3 regions of the Rhizobium sp. RU35A genome follow, and region 1 is predicted to be linked to each of the others. Evidence: predicted binding sites of a transcription regulator. Region 1 holds the regulator's gene; each other region holds the start of a gene.

Region 1 (6,122 bases):
CGTGCCCTTCTTGACCGGAAGGTCAACCTTCTTCTCTCCCAATCCAAGATGTGCGCTTGTGTCCGTCATACTGATCCTCCGATGGGCGGAAAGGCGCTGAAAGCGCCAGATGAGTGAAGCCTCTGAAAGTAGCTATATGATCTAACGCGTGCTGCCAAGCACTTGCCGCGGGTAATTGTGCACCGCGAAATCCGTAACTTCACCCGGGTTTTCGGGTTCCCGCGAAGCGCTTTGGCGGGTTCTCTGCGTTTCAATCGATCCAATTGAGGCTGGCCCTGTTCTGCCGCAGAAAGCGGCAATTGACCGCCGCAGCTAAACAGGTTCAGGTTGTATTTCTGTTAAGGGCGGGCGCCATTCTGCGGAGGGTGCGTGAGGCAGGCGGAAACCCCGGCGAGCGAATCGAGACGAGAGGCGGAAGCCTTCCGCCAGCCTTCCTTTCTGCCTGTTCCGGCCCTTCTGGGGGAGGGAACGGCGCGTGCTCCGCTGACCTGGGACATCTCGGCGGACACCCCGTCAATATTGCGTGATCGGTCCGATCCGACACGGTGGTGGCAGACCATGCTGGCGGAGGAGCTTGCCCATGGACGCGGCTTTCTGCTTCTGCCCGTGTTTTTGGGGCTGGGGGTCATTCTCTGGTTTTCGGCCACTGCCGCGCCACCGGCCTGGCTGTCTGCCATGGGCCCGGTGCTGGTCGCGCTTGCAATCTGGACCGGACGGCGCGGGCAGGGGGCCGGGAGAACATGCCTGCTGGTCGCGGGGCTCGTCCTGTCGGGCTTCGGGCTTGCCCATCTGGAAAGTCTGCGGAATGCCACCGTTATTCTCGATCAAGCCGTCGTGACGCGGTTGGAGGGGGTGGTGGAGCGGCGTGAGGCTGTGGCGGGCGGCCGCTGGCGCTATACGGTGCATGTTCTCAGAACTTTCGAGCCGGTACTCTCCCGGCCCCCCGAGCGGGTGGCGCTCCTGTGGCGCGCGCCGCATGAACCCCTGGCATCGGGCACGCGGATCGAGGGGCGTGTGCGCCTGTCTCCCCCCTCCGGGCCCGCGCTTCCGGGCCTGCTGGATTTCGGCTTCACCGCCTATTTCGAAGGAACCGGTGCGGTCGGCTTCTTCTACGGGCGTCCGCTCATCCTGGGCGTGGCGGAACCGCCAGGCGGCTTTCTGGCCGGGTTGCACGGCGCACTCTTCGATCTGCGTGCCAGCATCGGCCAGCGCATCCGTGATGTGGTCGGGGGCGATGCCGGTGCCTTTGCAGCCGCGATTGTGACGGATGAGCGGCGGGCGATTTCGCCAGCCACCGTGGAGGCGCTGCGCCTTGCCGGCCTTGCCCATATCGTGGCGATCTCCGGGCTCAACATGGCGCTGGCGGCCGGCATTTCCTTCGTTGGTCTGCGGGGAGCCCTCAGCCTCATCCCTGGCTTTGCCGAGCGTGTGCCGATCAAGAAGATTGCCGCCCTGGGTGCGCTTCTACTGGTCACGGCCTATTACCTGATTTCCGGTTTCGGTGTCTCGGCCGAACGTGCCTACGTGATGATGGTCATCATGCTGGCCTCGGTTCTGTTCGACCGGCCCTCGATCAGCCTGCACAATGTGGCCCTCGCAGCCGTGCTGATTCTGGTCCTGACGCCATCCGCCGTGCTGGGCGCAAGCTTTCAGATGTCGTTTGCGGCAACTGTTGCCCTCGTGGCCGGCTATGAGGTCTGGATGCGCGGTGGAGCTTGGGAGGATCGCGGGCTGCTTGCGGGCGCGCACTCATTCCTCGGGCGACTCGTCCTGCCGTTGTTCGGCTTCGCGGCGGGCGTGCTGGCCACTTCGCTGATCGGCATGCTGTCGACGACAATCTTCTCGCTTGCTCATTTTCACCGGCTGGCCGCCTATGGTCTTGCGGGGAATCTGGCAGCCATGCCGCTGATTTCGATTGTCGTGATGCCGGCCGGATTGGTCGGCATGCTGCTGATGCCCCTGGGGCTTGATGTCCCTTTCCTGACACTGATGGGATGGGCGCTGCAGGGCGTGATCGCGATTGCCGAAACGGTCGCAGGCTGGGGAGGCGAGGTGGCGACGGGGCGACCGCCAGCTGGCTTCCTGCCGCTGGCCTCGGCCGGCTTCCTGCTGCTCACGCTGCTTCGGACGCGCCTGCGTCTGCTTGGTCTGCCGCTGATCCTGGCCGCTGTCGCCATGACGATCATTCCGGAGCGTGCGAGTTCGCCGGATCTGCTCGTCTCGGAGGATGGGATCCTCGTTGCCCTTCTGGACGGGCAGGCCGCGGCGACCAACCGGCGCCGACCTTCGGATTTTCTATACCGGCAATGGCAGGATGCGTTGCGCATCGAACAGACCAGCGCACCGCGCCTGTTGTCGCCGCCGCCTGACGCTGCGGCCAACCGAAAGGCAGCCCCTGGAATCCAGAGGGGTTCTGCACAGAATAAGAGAATCGAGCAAACAGAACGGGAGCCGGCGTCAACTGTCACGACGACGACCGACAGACAGTCTCAGCGAGCCGCTGCCAAAGTGCCGCTGAAGGCCGGCGAGGCGGAAACCATCCTGCAGACCCTGCGCAGAGACGCCGAAAAACAGCCGGGACGCTTTGTATGTCTTCCCTCGTCCGGCTGTCTTGCGATCACCTCGCAGGGGGCGACACTCATAACCGTTGAGGACAATCGTCTCACCGGAACCGCTTGCGACCGCGCAGATCTCGTCATTGCGCCACAGGCCCGCTTCGATGAGTGCCGTTCCGGCGCTCTCCTGCTGAGCGCCCAGACCTTGCGCCGCACCGGATCCCTGATCGTTCGTTTTCGCGACAGCCGACGAGTCGAAGACTGGCGCGCGGAAGCTGCCATCATGTCACATGAGCGCCCCTGGAGCGTTCATCGCAGCTATGACTGGCGACGCCGCAGCTTCGAGACAGATGTGCCGGAACCGGTGCGCCGGCTGGTCAGTGATAGCGGCGGATAAGGCCGACCAATCTGCCTTGTATCTTCACCCGGTCCGGTCCGAAGATCCGGGTCTCATAGGCCGGATTGGCCGCTTCCAGTGCGATCGAGGCCCCCTTGCGGCGGAACCGCTTCAGGGTTGCCTCCTCGTCATCCACCAGCGCCACCACGATATCGCCGGGCGTGGCTGTGCTGCCATTGCGGATGATGACCGTATCGCCGTCGAGAATGCCGGCCTCGATCATCGAATCGCCCTTCACTTCGAGTGCGTAATGCTCGCCGGTTCCCAGCATCTCTATCGGTACCGCAATCGAATGCGTATTGTTCTGGATGGCCGAGATGGGCACGCCGGCAGCAATGCGTCCCATGACAGGAACAGTTGCCGTTCCCGTATATTCTTCCGCAGGTGCCGCTGATGCGGCGGACTTGGCGGGCGGCGTCTTGCCGAGACTGCCTTCGATAACACTGGGTGAGAAGCCGCGACGGGGCTGGGCCGGCGGCACATAGGATTCCGGCAGCTTGATTACTTCCAGCGCGCGGGCACGGTTTGGCAGGCGGCGAATGAAACCGCGCTCCTCCAGGGCTGTGATCAACCGGTGGATGCCGGACTTCGACGCCAGATCAAGCGCATCCTTCATTTCGTCGAAGGAGGGCGGCACACCGGACTCCTTCATGCGTTCATGAATGAACAGAAGCAGTTCCTGTTGTTTGCGTGTCAGCATATGGCAACCCCGAGCCCGAAACAAATACAGAACAGACCCTATCTGTTCCTTATGTGTTCTGCAAGCCCCCAAAAGCCGGGTGTTTTTGGGGTGACCGGCTGATGGAGGCGCGATAATTAATCGGGAATGGCGCGCATAATTATTCTGGAATGAAAACGGGCCTGCGCGCTTGATTTATAAAGATTTTTCGTTGGAAAATGGGGGTGCGCAATGCGCCAATCGGTGGAAGCGTTTTGCGCCGTTCCGGCATAATGGTTAAGTAACTGAGTTGGCTTGCATTATTGGGGATAGCGTCCATGTTTTTGTCCGCAGATCGAAAAGATTGCGGATACCTTTGCGGATAGTGATCAATCTAATCCTTTTTGTGCGGGCTTTTCACCTCTTCCCAGAGGGTTGCCCAATACTGAACTTCCGGGTCGTATCCCTCGTTGAAACGCCCTGTTTGGAGTATCGCTCGCAACCGCTCAACAGCGGCTTCTCCATAGGGGGGAACCTTACCCTGATCTAGTTCGCGGTCATGATCTATGGATTCCTCGGCTTTGTTGACGATCTCTTGAATGATGCTTAGCCGCGCATCATCGTCATACATCCGCCTCAGCGAGAAAATTACGTCTATCTCGTCCTGAGATATGTACCATTTTGGTATGAACCCCGGATTTTCCGCAGAAGCTTGAGCAATGCTTCGGTTGATAGACATTTGATATTCTTCAAATGGGGTTTTGTATTCGCCAAAAATCAAGGCGGCAACAGTTACGTTTCCTATTCCTGCTATCTTCTTGATAATTTCACTATTGGGTTGTCTGCGTCCGCTCTCGTAGTTCGATAATGTTGCACGATCCACACCGACGAGGTTGGCGAACTCCGCTTGAGTTTTGTCACCACGAATTTCTCTAATCCGCTTCCCAATTGCCTTGGATGCTTCGTTATCGAAACTTTTTCGTGTTGACATGTGACACCTTTGAAACATATTGATGGAGTGCTTCGACAGCGAAACATCTAGGAGATTGCTATGATCAGTAACCGGGAAGATGTCAAACGACAGTTTGAATGTGCAGGCATCAGCATCAGGGAATGGGCAGAGCGGAGAGGCTACAATCCCCGCACAGTCTATGCGGTTTTGAACGGTTCTCTGGGTGGGAAGCGTGGTGTCAGTCACCGCATCGCTGTTGACTTGGGTCTGAAGGAAGAGAGTCCTTCGACCATTCCGGGCTTGAAGGCCGCTTAAGATGGAGTGGATCGACAGCCAAATCTTGGCGAGCTTGTATGGCGTCGATCAGCGAAACGCTCGTCGTGGCTGCCACAGGATAATGGTCGGGCGAAGCATGTCCTGGCATGGCCACCCCCTTGAAGTCCGAACCTTCCACGGTCGCGGCGGTCGATCCGGCATTCAATATCAGGTCAAGGTTTCCAGCCTTCCGCCGCATCTCCAGGAGCGTTTGAAGGCCTTTCAAATGACCGATGAGGCCGTTTCAAGGCTCCGTCTTGGCGATGATACGGCCCGCTTCGAACGGGCCTGGAAATACGAGATCATCGCCCCGGCATTGGCTCACCCGTTCCGCAGCCCGGAACGCAGGGCGGTAATCGATAAGCTCGACGGTGAATGGAAGCTCGATTGGACGGGATCGCGGCGCAAGCTGACAAAATCCACCCTCTACAGGTGGATCGAGATTTACGAGAACGAGGGCATTCACGCGCTTGCGCAGAAGGTCCGGCGCGACAAGGGGCAGAAACGGGTATTCATCAACCAGTATTGGTCGAACGCCGTTCCTTTTGACGATTTCGCCAAGGAAACCATTGCCGAGGATATCGTGCAGTTCATTCGCGGGCTGATCGTGAAGGGAACAACGCGCAAGATCATCCAGTTCATGGCGTCCGCCGAGTTGCGCCGCCTGACAGCGGCCTACGGTTATCCGGTGGATGACAATGCACAAGCGGAAAAGCTCTTCGGCATTCCCGATGCTCTGATCACGCAAGAGGCGCGCTTCAAGGCTGTCTACCGGCATGATTTCGACCGCAAGGCCAGCGAGGATAACAAGCCCCGTATCCGCCGCACGATCGCCGGTCTCCAGCCCATGGAAATCGTCGTCATGGACGTGCACCATATCAACGTCATGGTGCGCCGGGAGAACGGCACCTGTGCCACGCCGAAATTTCTCGCCTTCCATGACGTGGCAACGAACCGCGTGTTCGGCGATCTGGTATTCCTGAATGAGCGGGGCGGGGTGCGCAATGTCGATGTGATCGATGCTTTCAAGCGCATGTGCCAGCATCCGGCCTTCGGCATGCCGCAGAAGCTTTATTGCGACAACGGCTCGGAATACGGGTTCGCGGACTATCTTGAAGACGCCTTGAAGCTCAATTGCAGTGTGACGACCTTCAATTCCGAGGATCGCGCCCGCGTCATTCGCGCCAAGCCATACAACGCCTCCGCCAAGGTGGTCGAAGGCTTCTTCCGGCAGATGAACCAGCA
Region 2 (6,122 bases), on a different contig from region 1:
CGCATCCGCGCGAGAACGGGCACCGGCATGGTGGCCGGAGCAGAACGTGAACAGTGAAACCGGGCGTTTCGGGCAAACCCCTTTGCCGCAGACGCCTTCGATACAGGACCGATATGCCGATACTTCCCCGCCTGCCGCAGGCCGTCATCTTCGATATGGATGGCCTGTTGCTCGATACCGAAATCCTCTATCGCCGCTCGATCATTTCCGCCGCCACGGAGAAAGGCCTGCCGATCGGTCCGTCGATCTATGAGGGCATGCTGGGCAGGCCCTGGGTCAGCATCGCCGATCTTTTGCGGGAGCATTACGGCGAAGCGTTCGATGCCGATGGCTTCCGGGCGCTGTGGCTTGCGCATTTCGACCGGCTGCTGGACACCGACCTGCGGCTGAAGCCGGGGGTGACGCAGATGCTGGATCTGCTCGATACCCTCTCCATTCCGCGCGCCGTCTGCACCTCCTCGGCCCATTTCCAGGTCAAGCATCACCTCGGCGAACTCGGCATTCTCGGGCGCTTCGACCATGTGGTGGCGCATGGCGATTATGCCCGCGGCAAGCCGGCGCCCGATCCCTATCTGACGGCCGCGGCACGGCTCGGCGTCGCGCCGGCGCTTTGTCTGGCGCTGGAGGATTCCTACAACGGCATCCGCAGCGCCGCCGCCGCCGGCACCATGGCGGTGATGGTGCCCGACATGCTGCAGCCGACAGCGGAAATCCGGGCGCTCTGCGCGGTCGTGGCCGACAGTCTTGACCATTGCCGCGCCTTCTTCGATCGTCATCCGGCCGTCGTCACGCCGGCCTGAACAGCCATTTGCGCTCCACCGCCGCGGCAAGATCGAGACCGTTAGCATGGGCAAGCAGCAGGATGTGGCCGAGCACATCGGCGGCCTCGTCGGCAAGGTCCCGCTGCATGTCCTCGACACTGCGGCCCTTGGGCCGGCCGCGCCCGCTGAGCCGGTTCCAGGCCTGGGTCAGTTCCCCCACCTCCTCATGCAGCTTCAGCACGAACCAGTCGGGATCGCGCGTCAGGCCATGGGCCTCGGCATAGCGGCGGGAGGCCGCGTCAAAAGCCTTCATCAGGTCATCCAGCATTTCGTTCTCCATTTGTTTTCGTCAGATGAACCCGATTCGGCAGAAAGGTCCACACCTGCCGGAACAGCATGGAGACGCGACATCGTGGCGTGAGCCGGCTTGACAGGCAGTGGGGAGCCCTCCAGACAAGCGCTTTATCAGCCGGTTCCATCTTAATGTCCCTTACCGATCTCCTTGCCGCCCAGGCGCAGACCTTTCTGGCGCTGCATCCGCCCGCCCAGATCCTCGTGCTGGTCGCAGCCGCGCTCATCGGAGGGCTGGCGCGCGGCTTTTCCGGCTTCGGCGGCGCGCTGATCTTCGTGCCGCTGGCAGGGGCTGTGGCTGGCCCGCAGGTGGCCTCGCCGCTGCTGCTGGTGATCGATTTCATCATGACGCTCGGCCTGTTGCCGGATGCCTGGCGGCGCGCCAACCGGCGCGAGGTGGGCACCATGCTGATCGGGGCGCTTGCCGGCGTACCCGCCGGAACGGCGCTTCTGGCGTTTGCGCCGCAGCTTGGCCTGCGCTGGGGCATTTCGCTGATCGTGTTCGCGCTTCTTGCCTTCCTCATCTCCGGCTGGCGCTATCGAGGGCAACCGAAACCGGCGCTCAGCATCGCGACGGGTGTCACGGCCGGCCTGTTCGGGGGCGTTGCGCAACTCTCCGGCCCGCCGGTGGTCGCCTACTGGCTCGGCGGCGCCATCGACCGCCTGACAGTCCGGGCCAATCTGGTGGTCTATTTCGCGCTCTCCTCGGTGATATCGGGCACCTCCTATGTCGCGGCCGGCCTGTTGCGGCTGGATACGCTCATGCTTGCCGCCGTGGTCGGCCCCGGCTACGGGCTCGGCATCGCCATCGGCGCGCGCCTGTTCGGACTGGCGAGCGAAACCACCTTCCGCCGCATCTGCTACACGCTGATCGCCAGTGCGGGCATCGTCAGCCTGCCGGCCCTGGACGGGCTGCTGCACTGACGGCCCGGCAGGCCCGGCTTCTGCCCCTTCATTTTTCAGGAAGACTTAAGTCTGCACGCGATAAGGTCCGGCAGGAGCCATGCCCGGCGGGCTCTCCCGACACGAAGGCAGGCAGGATCAGTGCGGAAAGCGGCGCAGGCATGAGGAACAGCATTGATGCGCTCTGGCGCCGCCGCCTCCGCCGCGGACTGATCGTCTGCGGGCTGGAAGCATCTGCCCTGCTGGCGCGTGCCGGCATCGGAAAGCGCTTCGGCGAAGCGGGCGCCATCTTCGCCCTCCATCACGTCCGCCCCGTTGAGCAGCGACCAAGCGCACCCAACCGGCATCTCGAGATCACGCCTGATTTCCTGGAGGCGGTAATCTGCCGGCTGGCGCAAGAGGGATATGACGTCATCCGGCTGGAGGACGTGCCGCAGCGGCTCACCACGCCGCAGTCCCGTCCGTTTGCCTGCTTCACGCTGGACGATGGCTACCGCGACAACCGCGACCATGCGCTGCCGGTGTTCGAACGGCATGGCGTGCCCTTCACGCTGTTCGTCACGCGCGGTTTTGCGGAACGCACCCACAGTATCTGGTGGGAAACGCTGGCGGACCTGCTGAACGCAAGGACCAGGCTGCGCGCAGATCTCGGCCGCGGCGAAGAAGACATCAACCTTTCCACCGCCAAGGCGAGGCTGGATGCCTTCGACCGGTTTGCCCGCCGGCTGCGGCAGGGCGACGAAACCGAGACGGTGGCATGGCTGGATGGGCTGGCAAGCCGGCACGGGATCGATCCGCTGGAGATCACCCGGCGCCTGACGCTCGATGGCGGCGAGCTCGCTGAGCTGGCGCGCCATCCTCTGGTCACGCTCGGCGCCCACACCCTCAGCCATCGCGCACTCGGACGTCTGGCCGAGGACGAGTCGCGGGCGGAAATGCAGGGGTCGGCAGACTGGCTGGCGGCGCTGACCGGCCGGCGTCCGGCAACGCTTGCCTATCCCTATGGTTCTGCCGCCACCCTCTCGGCACGCGAAGCGGATCTTGCCCGGACGGCCGGCTTCACGGCTGCAGTCACCACACAACCCGGCGTGGTGACGCGCGCACATGCGGCGCAGCTGACCGCCCTGCCCCGAATTTCACTGAACGGCTATTATCAGAGGCCGCGCTACGTGACGGCGCTTGCTGCGGGCATTCCCTTCCGGCTGACGGGGCAGCGGGCATCCTGAGGATGCCCGCTGCCGTGATCGCTCAGGGATACATGCGCACCTTCGACCAGTCGCCATCCGGCGCCGGCCGGCGGAATTCGACGCGGTCGTGCAGGCGAAAGGGCCGGTCGTGCCAGAACTCGATGGAGGTCGGCTCGATGCGGAAACCGGACCAGTGCGCGGGCCGCGGGATCTCGCCGATCGCATGGCGTGCGGTGTATTCAGCCACCGCCTTTTCCAGCGCAAAGCGGCTTTCCAGAGGTCGCGACTGCTTCGACGCCCATGCCCCGATGCGGCTGCCGCGCGGGCGCGATGCATAATAGGCATCCGCTTCCTCGTCGGAAACGACGCTCACCGGTCCGCGCAGACGCACCTGCCGGCGCAGCGATTTCCAGTGGAAGCACATGGCCGCCTTCTGCTGGCCAAGGATCTCGCGACCCTTCTGGCTTTCGAAATTCGTATAGAAAACAAAGCCCCGCGCATCAAAACCCTTCAGGAGCACCATGCGCACATTGGGCAGGCCCTGCTCATCGACGCTCGCCAGTGCCACCGCATTCGGATCATTGATTTCGGAACCTTCCGCGTCCTTCAGCCATTGTGCGAACAGGGCGAAGGGCTCGCTTTCCTCGGTAAAGTCACCGCTTGTTAACCCATCTTCAGACATATTGACTAAAATGCTCCCGATCTGGTCAAATCGACTCGTGAACCGTTTCCGAACTGGACGCAAGGTGGAAGTGACAGCAAAGACAAACAACCGCACCCGGACACCGCTGTCGCTTATGCTTCAAACAGCCCTTGTCGTCCTCCTCGCCGGCTCCGTTTCCGGATGCACGAGCGGTGCCTTCGACCTGTTCGACACCTCGCCCAAGGTGGACCGCAGCCTTTCCACATCGACCATCCCGAAGCGCTCGGAAGAAGCGGTATCCGACGAGGTGACCGTGCGCAATGCCGTAACCTCTGCCGACCTGTCGAAGATGGGAGCCAATCCGCTTCCCTGGGCCAACACCGCCACCGGCAGCGCCGGCGTCGTCTCGAAGATCCGCGAGGCACGGGTGGCCGGCCAGCTGTGCCGCGGTTTCGTGACCACCCGCCATTCCTACGAAGGCATTGCCAAGTTCACCGGGCAGGCCTGCATGGCCGACAGCGGTGACTGGCTGCTGACCTCCTTCGAACGCCAGTAACGGTGCCCCTGTCGCAGGGACGGCGCAGCGCGCCGCTTCTTTGGCGGCCACTTTGTCATGCGCCTGATCGGCGCAATGCAGGCCGACGTGTTACGTTCTCTTAAGCTTAATTCTACTGTCATCGCGACGTAAATCCTCTTTAGAGACTCACGCCTCTATTCTCCTCGCATAAGCCGATGTCCTGCCACGTTTCCACGGGAACGGTCCGGGCCGGCACGAGTTGTTTGACCTTGTCATGCGGCCCGTCATGCGGCGCGCGTGCCAGGAAACCGAGTTGGTGGATATTGATGCGCGACCCCTATTCCCTCCTTGGCGTTCAGAAAGACGCAGGACCCGACGAGATCAAGGCTGCCTGGCGCTCCAAGGCCAAGACCCTGCATCCGGATCACAACCGGGACGACCCGCTGGCGAGCCGCCGCTTCGCCGAGGTAGGGCAAGCCTATGAGGTATTGAAGGATCCGGAACGTCGCCGGCGCTACGACCGCGCGCTCGAAACGCAGCAGACCATCATGCAGCAGCGCGAGGCGGCCCGACAGGCAGAGGAACGCGCCCGCGCCGCCCGCGCCAATGCCGAACGGGTGATGGAGGAACTGGCGCGCGCCAATGCGCAGCGCGCCCAGGCCCAGAACCAGGCCCATGATCAGGGCAGCAGCGGTGCAAGCACCATGGGCCGCGATCAGGAAAGCCCCGAGGACATGATCAACCGCATCTTCGGAGCGGGCCAGGGCGCCGGACCAGCCTCCGCGCAGGCCGGCGGATCACAGTCACAGGCGCGGTCCCAGGCACAGTCCCAGACACACTCCCAGACACCGGGCGCCTCCCAGGGCAAGGCGCGGCAGGCGCCGCCCCCCCCGGAGACAACCGCCGAGACAACGGCCAGCGCCCCGGGCGGCGCGGAGGCTAAGCCTGAGACGGGCCAGACTGCACCGCAGAAGCCGCAGCCGCCGCTTCCCCTACAGGCGATAGAACTTCTGACCGGCCTGATGCGCCGCATCCGCGGCAACCCGACGCCGCCGGAAAAGGCGCCGGACCTGCTGGCGACGGCCACCGTGTCGCTGAACGACCTGCTGCAGCTGGCGCCGGTCACCGTGTCGCTATCGGACGGACGCGATGTGCGCTTTGCCCTGGAAGCCGGCATGACCGATGGTCATGTGATCCGCCTTTCGGGTCAGGGCCTGCGCATTCCGGGCGCCCCGCGCGGCGATCTGCTGGTGACGCTGAAGGTGGCGCGCGACGAGCGCTTCCGCGTCGAGGGCTTTGACCTGCACACGGTACTGCCGATCTCGCTGGAGGACGCGGTGCTCGGCACGGAAGCCGAGGTGGAAACACCGGGCGGACGGGTGCCTGTGTCCATTCCCGCCTGGACGGGTTCGGACCAGAGCGTGCGCATCGAACGGCTCGGCCTGCATGCGAGCGCCGGCGAACGGGGCGACCTCGTGGTGGAGGTGCGCGTCATTCTCTGGGAAAAGCCGGACCCGAAGGTGATCGACCTGATGCGCCACATGCGCTACGGCCTCTTCGTGTGACGCTTTTGCGACGTTATCCAAGGTCGCGCACCCATTGTTACGAAGCCTTACAGGAGATGATCTGCGTCAAGCTTGAACGCGGGGGCGGGCTATGCCATAGGCAAAATTCGTCTAAAGTCTCAGAGGATAGAGTATGGCTCAGGCAACCGGCCTCATGGCAGGCAAACGCGGCATCATTATGGGTGTGGCGAACAA
Region 3 (6,122 bases), on a different contig from region 1:
GGATTTCGCTTTGCACGCCTATTTGGAGTAACGAGAATGGCAGTACCGAAGAGAAAAGTGAGCCCGTCCAAGCGCGGTATGCGCCGCTCGGCTGACGCCCTGAAGACCCCGACCTATGTCGAGGACAAGAACTCCGGCGAACTGCGCCGTCCGCATCACATCGACCTGAAGACGGGCATGTATCGCGGTCGCCAGGTTCTGACGCCGAAGGAAAGCGCATAATCCCATCCGGGAGATTGCATGAGGAAGGCCGGCATTGACCGGCCTTTTTTGTTGCCTGCGATTTGCCGTCCCGGCCACCTTGGGGGTCTCGACATCGCATGCAAGAGGGCCGCACCTGGCGGCCCCGCATATCTTCTCCGGCGCTTGCATCAGGATGTCCGGAACGACATTCCGCAAGGGCGGCAAGCCTCGTGCGGGCGATCAGGATCCCAGGCTGTCCAGTCGGGTCTGCAGCGCGCGCAGTTGCTCCTTCAGTTCATCGAGATCCTTGGCATCCGGTGCCTTCTTGGCCTCGCTGGCAGGTTGCGCCGGCGCGCTGAAGGGCGAAAACATCTGCATGGCCTGGCGGAACATGTCCGTGTTCCGGCGCACCTGTTCCTCCATCATCTGGATCGGAACCTGCAGGTTCTTGGTCAGCGGCGTATCACCAAAGGCGCGCGTCATGTGCTCGCGCATCTGTGTCTGCTGGTCGGCAAAGGTCTTCATCGAATGTTCGAGGAAGGTTGGCACCACCATCTGCATCTGGTCGCCGTAATAGGAGATCAGCTGGCGCAGGAAGGAGATCGGCAGAAGCGTGTTGCCGGTCTTGGACTCCTGCTCGAAGATGATTTGCGTCAGGACGGAATGGGTGATGTCCTCGCCGCTCTTGGCGTCCTGCACCACGAAATCCTCGCCCTTCTTCACCATCGTCGCCAGGTCTTCCAGTGTCACATAGGTGCTGGTGCCCGTATTGTAGAGGCGGCGGTTGGCATATTTCTTTATGACCACTTCGCCATCCGTTTTCGCCATGATTGCCTCCTGATCCCGTCAATATGGTTAGGTGATGTTTCACTCCCTCTGCAACCTTATGCGCAAACAAGCCGCACTGACAAATGAATTGTGCAATGCGGCAGCCCTCCAGGCCCGATCTGATACAATCGTCAGACTTCTGACAAAGCTCAATAAATTGCTACCATTGCCCGTTTGACTTGGACCTGAACCTTTGTCAGTCTCTGGGACAACAACCAGGAACAATGAGGAGATGCCCATGACACAGCCCTCGATCGTGATCGCTTCTGCCGCCCGAACTGCCGTCGGTTCGTTCAACGGCGCCTTCGGCAGCGTCGCCGCCCATGAACTGGGTGCGGCCGCCATCAAGGGGGTTCTGGAGCGCGCCGGCGTGGAGGCTTCCGAGGTGGACGAGGTGATCCTCGGCCAGGTGCTGCCGGCCGGCGAGGGGCAGAACCCGGCCCGTCAGGCGGCGATGAAGGCCGGCCTGCCGCAGGAGGCGACCGCCTGGGGCCTCAACCAGCTCTGCGGTTCCGGCCTGCGCGCGGTTGCGCTCGGCATGCAGCAGATCGCGCTCGGCGATGCGAAGATCATCGTGGCCGGCGGCCAGGAATCCATGTCCATGGCGCCCCACAGCGCCCATCTTCGCAATGGCACCAAGATGGGTGACATGAAGATGATCGATACCATGATCAAGGATGGCCTGACCGATGCCTTCTACGGCTATCACATGGGCATTACCGCCGAAAACATTGCCCGCCAGTGGCAGTTGTCGCGCGACGAGCAGGACCAGTTCGCCGTCGCCTCGCAGAACAAGGCGGAAGCCGCCCAGAAAGCCGGGCGTTTCGCCGACGAGATCATCCCCTTCGTCCTGAAGGGGCGCAAGGGTGATGTCACGATCGACAAGGACGAATACATCCGCGAGGGAGCCACGCTCGACGGTATGGCGAAGCTGCGCCCCGCCTTCGACAAGGAAGGCACCGTGACGGCCGGCAATGCCTCCGGCATCAATGATGGCGCCGCTGCCGCGCTGCTGATGACCGAGGCGGAAGCGGTGCGCCGCGGCATCACGCCGCTCGTGCGCATCGTCTCCTGGGCAACGGCGGGCGTCGATCCGCAGATCATGGGCACGGGTCCGATCCCGGCCTCCCGCAAGGCGCTGGAAAAGGCAGGCTGGTCGGTTGGCGATCTGGATCTGGTCGAGGCCAACGAAGCATTCGCTGCCCAGGCCTGCGCCGTGAACAAGGACATGGGCTGGGATCCCGCGATCGTCAACGTCAACGGCGGGGCGATCGCCATCGGCCATCCGATCGGTGCCTCCGGCGCGCGCGTTCTCAACACGCTGGTGTTCGAGATGAAGCGGCGCGGCGCCAAGAAGGGCCTTGCTACGCTCTGCATCGGCGGTGGCATGGGCGTTGCCATGTGCTTCGAAGCCATGTGAGTGCGCTTTGGCACGGTGACGCGGAGTCGTCAGGCGGTTTCGCGTGCCCGTGCCTATCCAGCAGAGCTTGAAGCGCGCTGCCGAAGATCCATCGACTGCATCGCGCTTTAGTCTATCCGACCACGCCAGAAGGGCCGGGCGTCTTATCCGTGAAGGGGAGTGCAGCATGACGAGAGTGGCATTGGTATCCGGTGGCACGCGCGGAATTGGCGCGGCAATTTCGGTGGGTCTGAAGGCGGCAGGCTATAAGGTCGCCGCCAATTACGCGGGCAATGACGAGCGCGCCCGCGCCTTTCAGGGGGAGACGGGCATTGCCGTCTTCAAATGGGATGTGTCCTCCTACGAGGCCTGCGTCGAAGGCATTGCGAAGGTCGAGGCCGAGGTCGGACCTGTCGACGTTCTCGTCAACAATGCCGGCATCACGCGTGATGCGATGTTTCACAAGATGACGCCGCAGCAGTGGAACGAGGTGATCAGCACCAACCTGACCGGCCTTTTCAACATGACGCATCCGGTCTGGAGTGGCATGCGGGATCGCGGCTTTGGCCGTATCATCAGCATTTCCTCCATCAACGGTCAGAAGGGGCAGATGGGGCAGGCCAATTACTCCGCCGCCAAGGCCGGCGACATCGGCTTCACCAAGGCGCTTGCGCAGGAGGGGGCAGCCAAGAACATCACTGTCAATGCGATCTGCCCGGGCTATATCGCCACCGAAATGGTCATGGCCGTGCCGGAAAAGGTGATGAACGAGCGCATCCTGCCGCAGATTCCGGTGGGTCGCCTCGGCCAGCCGGAGGAGATTGCCCGTTGCGTCGTGTTCCTCGCCTCCGATGAGGCCGGTTTCATCACCGGTTCGACCATTACCGCCAATGGCGGCCAGTATTTCGTCTGACAGTCCGATCAAATCTGTTGGTCGCACGAGGACGCCGGGGCAATGCTCCGGCGTTTGCATGTCCGCAAGCCCGGCAGGTGTGCAGTCGTGCTCAAAAAGAAGAGCCGGTGCGGCGGCACCGGCTCCTCGCGTTTCCAAGGGAGGGGTTAGCGGCAGCGTGCCTCATAGGTGCGGCCGTAACGATCGCGATAGACGCAGTAACCCTTGTGCTTCTGCGATTCGCCGATTGCTGCACCGACCAGGCCGCCAGCCACGGCACCAACGGCTGCGCCACCCCAGCTATTGGTGATCGCGCCACCCAGAACGGCACCCGTGCCGGCGCCGATGGCTGTGCCCTTTTCGGTGGTGGAGCACGAAGCGAGCATGCCAACGACGGCGGCCACTGCCAGAATCTTCTTCATGTCGGTTTCCTTCCCTCTGTCTGTGCGAATATTCGCAAGTTAAATTCTGCCCATCAGCAGCAGGATGATCAAGATGACGAGGACCAGCCCGAGGCCGCCCGACGGCCCATACCCCCAGCCACGGCTGTAGCCCCAGTTCGGAAGGGCGCCGACGAGCAGGAGGATGAGAATGATAAGGAGAACTGTTCCGAGCATGTGATGGTCTCCGCTGCATGAATTCCTTGATGGTGCGGCAAGAACGTGGCGCGGCCTTTTTGGTTCCAACGGGTTCCAGCCGCAAAATCATCGGCAAATCCTGACCGTTTCTCCCGATGAAACTCATGGATCCTGGCGGATGGTATCGTCGAGGCCTGGTCATGCATTTCACAAAATATATTTCGAAATCCAATGTATCCTGGTCAGTTCGTCAGGCGGGCTGATATATGAAGATGATGTACGGCGCCAGTTTTCGGCCGGCTGTGCAACGCGGACACTGTGGTTCGACTCGGGCTCCTTCGCTGTGATTCTTTGACGAGCCTGCCCTGACCGTATCCGTATTGCTGTCGGCTGGAACAAAAGCTGAATTTACAGATGTGAGTGATTCGTCTCTGATTCGTTCTCACACTGTTCCGGGCTCGCCGGACGACGGACCGGGTCCGCCGCCTGAGTCTTGGACATGTCCGCTGTCAAAAAAAGGCGTTCCAGCCCTGCTTGTCGCTTGCCTTCCGGCGTTTGTGTCGCCATGTGTGGCGCAAGCTAGGTGCTTCTTGTACCGGCAGCGCCATGCAAAGTGCGGATAGTGCCTTGAATTCCAAGCCCATGATCTTGAGCGGTCGCGGCGTCACCGCGGTCCTCGGCCCGACCAACACCGGCAAGACGCATTTCGCCATCGAGCGGATGGTCGCACACGGGTCCGGCGTGATCGGCCTGCCGCTTCGCCTTCTGGCGCGCGAGGTCTACACGCGGGTGGTCGAACGGGTGGGGCCGCAGCATGTGGCGCTGGTGACGGGCGAGGAAAAGATCTCGCCGCCCGGCGCGCGCTTTTCCGTCTGTACCGTGGAAGCCATGCCGCGCGAGACCAGGGCCGCTTTCGTCGCGATCGATGAAGTGCAACTGGCTGGCGATCTGGAGCGTGGGCATATCTTTACCGACCGCATCCTGCATCTGCGGGGGCGCGAGGAAACTCTGCTGCTCGGCGCCGGCACCATGCGACCGATCCTGGAAAAGCTCCTGCCCGGCATCACCGTGGTGGAGCGGCCGCGTCTTTCGACGCTCTTTTATGCCGGCCAGAAGAAGATCACCCGACTGCCGCAGCGCTCGGCCATCGTCGCCTTTTCCGCAGATGAGGTCTATGCCATTGCCGAACTGATCCGCCGCCAGCGGGGCGGTGCCGCCGTCGTGCTGGGGGCGCTGAGCCCCCGCACCCGCAACGCGCAGGTGGGGCTCTATCAGGCGGGCGACGTTGAATATCTTGTTGCCACCGATGCGATCGGCATGGGGCTCAACCTCGATGTCGATCATGTGGCCTTTGCCCAGGATCGCAAGTTCGACGGTTATCAGTTCCGTAATCTCAACCCCGGCGAACTCGGCCAGATCGCCGGTCGCGCGGGTCGTCACCTGAAGGATGGAACCTTCGGCGTGACCGGTCAGGTCCAGCCTTTCGACGACGAGTTGGTGGAGCGCATCGAGACCCATCAGTTCGACCAGGTGAAGGTGCTGCAGTGGCGTTCGAAAGCGCTCGACTTTACCTCGATCCGCGACTTGCGCGCGAGTCTCGATGCGGCGCCCACTGTTGCGGGACTGACGCGCGCGCTGCCGGCGACCGACAGTCAGGCGCTGGATTATCTCTCCCGCTATCCGGAGGTTGTCGATCTCGCGACGACGTCCGAGCGGGTCGAAAAGCTCTGGGAAGCCTGCGCGCTTCCCGATTATCGGCGCATTACACCCGCCCAGCATGCTGATCTGATCTCCACGCTGTTCTTCGATCTCGTGCGTCATGGCACGGTGAACGAGAGCTTCATGGCCGAGCAGGTGCAGCGCGCGGACCGCACCGATGGCGAAATCGATACGCTTTCTGCGCGTATCGCCCAAATTCGGACTTGGACCTATGTTTCCAACCGTCCGGGCTGGCTGGCGCATCCGACACACTGGCAAGAAAAGACGCGAGAAATCGAGGACAGGTTGTCGGACGCGCTACATGAAAGGTTGACGAAACGCTTTGTTGATCGCAGGACATCTGTGCTCATGAAGCGCCTGAGAGAGAATGCGATGCTGGAAGCTGAAATCAGTGTGAATGGGGATGTCTTCGTCGAGGGACATCACGTCGGTCAACTAGCCGGTTTCCGGTTTACGCCCGTATCCGGGGGTGACGGTCCGGACGCGAAGGCCGTTCAGGCGGCGGCCCAGAAGGCGCTTGCAC

What was found. The regulator LexA, encoded in region 1, represses DNA repair genes until DNA is damaged. The targets are predictions, from matches to a motif close to TGTTCNNNNTGTGTTCNG.
Region 2: the regulator LexA is predicted to act here: its motif matches at 1,092-1,109, upstream of F3H95_RS02765 (MazG nucleotide pyrophosphohydrolase domain-containing protein).
Region 3: the regulator LexA is predicted to act here: its motif matches at 4,318-4,335, upstream of F3H95_RS15515 (helicase-related protein).

What each region holds. Positions count from the first base shown of each region.
Region 1 is NZ_FTMR01000007.1:145,570-151,691, reverse strand. Features, by position in the region: gene gltA (citrate synthase) at 1-69, opposite strand, end outside; gene F3H95_RS16755 (ComEC/Rec2 family competence protein) at 520-2,952, shown strand; gene lexA (transcriptional repressor LexA) at 2,933-3,652, opposite strand; gene F3H95_RS16745 (helix-turn-helix transcriptional regulator) at 4,005-4,601, opposite strand; gene F3H95_RS16740 (DNA-binding protein) at 4,662-4,877, shown strand; gene F3H95_RS16735 (helix-turn-helix domain-containing protein) at 4,879-6,122, shown strand, end outside.
Region 2 is NZ_FTMR01000001.1:520,612-526,733, forward strand. Features, by position in the region: gene F3H95_RS02760 (HAD family phosphatase) at 114-800, shown strand; gene F3H95_RS02765 (MazG nucleotide pyrophosphohydrolase domain-containing protein) at 787-1,089, opposite strand; gene F3H95_RS02770 (sulfite exporter TauE/SafE family protein) at 1,245-2,036, shown strand; gene F3H95_RS02775 (polysaccharide deacetylase family protein) at 2,177-3,241, shown strand; gene pdxH (pyridoxamine 5'-phosphate oxidase) at 3,264-3,884, opposite strand; gene F3H95_RS02785 (RT0821/Lpp0805 family surface protein) at 4,000-4,401, shown strand; gene F3H95_RS02790 (DnaJ C-terminal domain-containing protein) at 4,689-5,927, shown strand; gene fabI (enoyl-ACP reductase FabI) at 6,061-6,122, shown strand, end outside.
Region 3 is NZ_FTMR01000006.1:262,933-269,054, reverse strand. Features, by position in the region: gene rpmF (50S ribosomal protein L32) at 37-222, shown strand; gene phaR (polyhydroxyalkanoate synthesis repressor PhaR) at 424-1,011, opposite strand; gene F3H95_RS15535 (acetyl-CoA C-acetyltransferase) at 1,250-2,431, shown strand; gene F3H95_RS15530 (beta-ketoacyl-ACP reductase) at 2,598-3,323, shown strand; gene F3H95_RS15525 (YMGG-like glycine zipper-containing protein) at 3,470-3,724, opposite strand; gene F3H95_RS15520 (DUF3309 family protein) at 3,764-3,919, opposite strand; gene F3H95_RS15515 (helicase-related protein) at 4,523-6,122, shown strand, end outside.